Regions from separate parts of the Agromyces sp. NPDC029043 genome, predicted to be linked through region 2. Evidence: riboswitches for the same ligand, from Rfam matches in the RefSeq annotation. Region 2 holds a riboswitch; the other holds the start of a gene.

Region 1 (2,389 bases), on a different contig from region 2:
GCAGGTCGACGTAGACGACGTCGCCGAGCTTCTCGGCGGCGTAGTCGGTGATGCCGATGGTGACGGTCTCGCCATCGACCTTCACCCATTCGTGCTCGGCGGTGTACTGCAGCTCGGCCTGGTCGGTCATCGGATGCTCCTCTGGTGTCGTGCGGTGCGGTGCGGTGCGGTCGTGGTCGGGGCGCTCAGGCGCCGCGCTTGTAGAACGGCAGGGCCCTGACGGATGCCGCGACGCGCGTGCCGCGGACGTCGACGAACAGGCGGGTGCCCGGCTCCGACAGCTCGGGCGACACGAACGCCATCGCCACGGGGTGCCCGAGCGTGGGCGAGAGCGCGCCGGAGGTGACCTCGCCGACCTCGCGGGCGTCGTCGCCGTCGCCGTCGAACACGGCGTAGCCGGCGCGCGGCGCGCGGCGCCCCTCGGCGGCCAACCCGACGAGCACGGGCGCGCCCTCGGCCGGCCCCTGCTCGATCGCGGACCGCCCGACGAAGTCGCCCTCCTTGGCGAGGGCGACGACGCGGCCCAGGCCGGCCTGCACCGGCAGGATGTCGCGGCTCAGCTCGTGCCCGTAGAGCGGCATGCCCGCCTCGAGGCGCAGCGTGTCGCGGCTCGCGAGCCCGCACGGCACGACGCGGGGCCCGCCGGTCTCGCGCAGCGCCTCCCAGAGTCGCTTCGCGCGGTCGGGCGCGACGTAGAGCTCGAAGCCGTCCTCGCCGGTGTACCCGGTGCGCGCGACGAGCACGGGCTCGCCCTCCCACGTGGCCGGGATGGCCCGGTAGTACTTGAGCGCGGCGACCGCGTCGACGAAGTCCTCGCCGTCGTTGCCGGGGCCGTCGATGCCGAACCCCTCGGTCTGCTGCAGCACCTCGAGCGCGTCGGGACCCTGCAGCGCGATGAGCGCGATGTCGTCGGACTCGTCGAACACCTCGGTCTCGAACGGCGCGGTGCGGCTGCGGAGCTCCTCGGCGACGACCTCGCGGTTCGACGCGTTCGCCACGACCATGTAGCGGTCGGCGCCGGTGCGGTAGACGACGAGATCGTCGATGACGCCGCCGTCGCGGCCGAGCAGGAGCGAGTACTTCGCCTGGCCCTCGGCGATGGCCGACAGCTTGCCGGCGAGCGCGTAGTCGAGCGACGCGGCGGCCTCGGGCCCGACGACCACGATCTCGCCCATGTGCGACAGGTCGAAGAGGCCCGCGTGCTGTCGCACGGCGTGGTGCTCGGCGAGGTCGCTCGAATAGCGCACCGGCATCTGCCAGCCGGCGAAGTCGGTGAACGAGGCGCCCTCGGAACGGTGCACCTCGTCGAGGGGACTGCGTCGCTCGGTGGTGCCGGGGTCGGTGGTGGTGCCGGTTGCGTCGGTCACGAGTTCTCCAGGATCGCGCGGATGGCGCGGCGGTGCGCCGCTCGAGAACTCCCCCTCTGTCATGGGCCTGAGAGCTTCGCATCGCGCCCGTGGGGAGCTGTGCTTTCACCTTCGGCGGGATGGCGCCTGCGCGTCATCCGCTTTCCAGAGTCGGCCTCGTCATCGCGGTGATGCGACCTGAGAGATTGGCGGGGAGGCTTGCTCCTTCGGTGCCGGATGGTGCCGGCTCTCCCGCGATGCGTCGATGGCCCGGTATGCGATTGTGCTCGCAGTCTACAGGGTGCGTCACACGATTCGCGTTCGGGTCACCGTGACTGTAAGCTGTCGGCATCGTGACTTAGAGTCGGCGTGACTCTGAGTGGTCGTTCGAGCGAGAGGCGAGCGGATGTCGCAGCACGACGCGCAGGCGCGCCTGGCCGTCTCCACCGTCATCTTCGCCATCTCGCCCGAGGCCGACGGCGACGGCGCCGTTCGCCCCAGCCTGAGGATCCCGCTCGTCCGGCGGCTGCGCGAGCCCGGACTCGGCCGCTGGGCGCTCCCCGGCGGGTGGCTCCCCGTCGACGAGTCGCTCGCCGCCGCCGCCGCACGCACGCTCGCCGAGACGACGGGCCTCGCTCCCCGCTACCTCGAGCAGCTCTACACCTTCGGCGAGCCCGACCGCTCGCCCGGCGAGCGCGTCGTGTCGGTCGTGTACTGGGCGCTCGTGCACTCCGACGAGGTCGAGCGGGCCGTCTCCGACGAGAACGTCCGATGGTTCGACGAGGACGACCTGCCCGACCTGGCCTTCGACCACGCCGCGATCATCGACTACGCGCTCACGAGGCTGCGCACCAAGCTCGAGTACTCGCGCATCGCGCACGCGCTGCTGCCCGAGCGGTTCACGATGGCCGAGCTCCGGGGCGTGCACGAGGCCGTGCTGCGTCGCCGCCTCGACCCGGCCAACTTCCGCCGCACGGTCGAGGCCTCCGGCACGCTCGTCGACACCGGCGAGCGACTGTCCGGCACGCGGCATCGCCCGCCGG
Region 2 (2,389 bases):
GGCGGCCAGACTGTCGGCGACGAGCGCGGCCCGCGCATGGACACGGCGGGCGATGGCGGCCAGGCCGTCGGCACCGTGATACGAGGCGTACATCGCGGCGATCACGGCGAGCAGCACCTGCGCCGTGCAGATGTTACTGGTGGCCTTCTCCCGGCGGATGTGCTGTTCACGGGTCTGCAGCGCAAGGCGGTAGGCGAGGTTGCCGTCGGCGTCCTTCGACACGCCGACGAGGCGGCCGGGTAACTGCCGGGCGTGCCTGCTGTGCACGGAGAGATAGCCGGCGTGGGGTCCGCCGAAGCCCATCGGGACGCCGAAGCGCTGGGTGGTGCCGAAGCAGACATCGGCGCCCTGCTCACCCGGCGGGGTGATGAGCGTCAGGGCGAGCAGGTCGGCGCCGACCGCGACGAGTGCGCCACGCTCATGGGCGGCGTCGATGATCGGTGCGGCGTCGACAACACGGCCCGACGCCCCGGGCACCTGCAGGATCACGCCGAAGAAGTCGCCCTCGGGCAGACCGGCATCGGGCAGCTGCGGATGCAGCGAGGCCTCGACGATCTCGATGCCGAGAGGTTCGGCACGGGTCTCGATGACGGCCCGGGTCTGTGGGAACAGGTCGTCGTCGACGACGAGTCGCTTGGACGACGACTTCACCGCGCGACGCATCAGGGTCATCGCTTCGGCGGCGGCGGTCGCCTCGTCGAGCATCGACGCGTTGGCGACCTCCATGCCGGTCAGGTCGCCGACCATGGTCTGGAAGTTGAGCAGCGCCTCCAGGCGTCCCTGGCTGATCTCCGGCTGGTACGGCGTGTACGCGGTGTACCAGGCGGGATTCTCCAGCACATTGCGGGTGATGACACCGGGCGTGTGGGTCCCGTAGTACCCGAGTCCGATCATCGAGCGTGCGACGGTGTTGGCGTCGGCGAGTGCGGCGAGGCGGGCCAGCGCCTGCGGCTCGGACAGCGGTGCGGGCAGGGCATCGAGCCCGTTGTCGTCGGGATCGTCGGCGATGACTCCGGGAACGACGACGGAGGCGAGCTCATCGAGGGAGCCGACGCCGATCGCGGTGAGGATGCGTGCGGTGTCCTCGGCGTCGGGGCCGACGTGACGGTCGACGAACGTGCGGGACTGCGGAGCGGACGACATGACGGGCGGACCTCTCGCCAGCGATCGGCGGCAGCCGACCGTAGGGTCCTCCCCCTCTGTCATGTTCGGGAGTCGGGCGGTGCCGACCCGGAACGCCTGAGAGATTCAGCCGACCCGGCGTCGTCGTCGGGGCGGCCTTTCACCGTGGGCGGATGAGCGAACCCATCACTTTCCAGAGACGTCGTCTCCATCACGGTCCTGGGTGCCTGAGAGTTTGACGAGGAGGTGTTGCTCCTTCGGCGGCCGGACTCCCCCACCTGACGGTGCGCGGTACGACTCTCTCCCGTGACGGTGCGACGTACCAGCCAGTCTAGCCGGTGCGGCGAGTGCGGCTCTTGCGGCGTGCGGCGAGTTCGTCCTCGGGTGCGGTCTCGCTCACACCGCCGTCGGCGCGCTCGCCGGGGAAATCGGCGATGGTGCCGGTGAGCTCGCGCATCGCGCCGCTCACAGCGATGCCGAATACGCCCTGACCACCCTGCAGGAGATCGACGACCTCTTCGGCGGACGTGCACTCGTAGACCGTCGTGCCGTCGGAGAACAGGGTGATGCGGGCAAGATCTTCGACGCCACGCTTACGCAGGTGATCGACCGCGACACGGATGTTCTGCAGCGAGATGCCGGTATCGAGGAGCCGCTTGACGATCTTGAGGACGAGGATGTCCTTGAAGGAATACAGACGCTGGCTTCCGGAGCCCGCCGCGCCACGGATCGACGGCACGACCAGGCCGGTGCGTGCCCAGTAATCGAGCTGACGGTAGGTGATGCCGGCGATCTGGCAGGCGCTCGGTACGCGGTAGCCGACGAGTTCGTCGGGGACGGTGTCGTTCGGGAAGAGGCCGGGGACGACGTCGTCGAGGCTGCCCTGGGTGGGTGTCGACGGACCTGCGCCACCCGCCTGCTCTGGGGTCGATGCGTCACCGGTCGATGCCGTTTCGGCATCTCGGTCCGCCACCGCATCCCGGTCGAAAGGCTGATCGCCCACTGCAGACTCCTCGCAACGCTCGGATCGGCCTCATCTGTCGAGGTCCGCGTCTCAGAGTACGCCCCTCGGGACCGATCATCTCCCACATCACCACGTCGGCGTGGTGATGCGATGACCGTAGGGCGCCGGACGACCGAGGTTCAACGCGACGCGCCCATCAACCTCAACCTCGACTTGAGATGAAGGTGAACGGTGATCTGTCAGTTGCCGTTTTGTGATGAGCCGGCCCAAAACCGTTGGTCCGGCCGACCTCTGTCTGGACCG

Evidence for each region. Region 2 has a riboswitch for glycine ahead of gcvP (aminomethyl-transferring glycine dehydrogenase). Riboswitches for the same ligand answer to the same signal wherever they lie in the genome.
Region 1: it holds a riboswitch for glycine, as region 2 does, so the genes downstream of both, gcvT (glycine cleavage system aminomethyltransferase GcvT) here and gcvP (aminomethyl-transferring glycine dehydrogenase) in region 2, are expected to answer to the same signal.

Annotation. Positions count from the first base shown of each region.
Region 1 covers NZ_JBVHVX010000021.1:61,298-63,686, reverse strand. Annotated here, with positions in the region: gene gcvH (glycine cleavage system protein GcvH) at 1-130, opposite strand, end outside; gene gcvT (glycine cleavage system aminomethyltransferase GcvT) at 186-1,367, opposite strand; glycine riboswitch at 1,414-1,521, opposite strand; glycine riboswitch at 1,523-1,611, opposite strand; gene ACZ4TW_RS20265 (NUDIX hydrolase) at 1,753-2,389, shown strand, end outside.
Region 2 covers NZ_JBVHVX010000044.1:4,227-6,615, forward strand. Annotated here, with positions in the region: gene gcvP (aminomethyl-transferring glycine dehydrogenase) at 1-1,143, opposite strand, end outside; glycine riboswitch at 1,327-1,439, opposite strand; gene ACZ4TW_RS23685 (MerR family transcriptional regulator) at 1,454-2,095, opposite strand.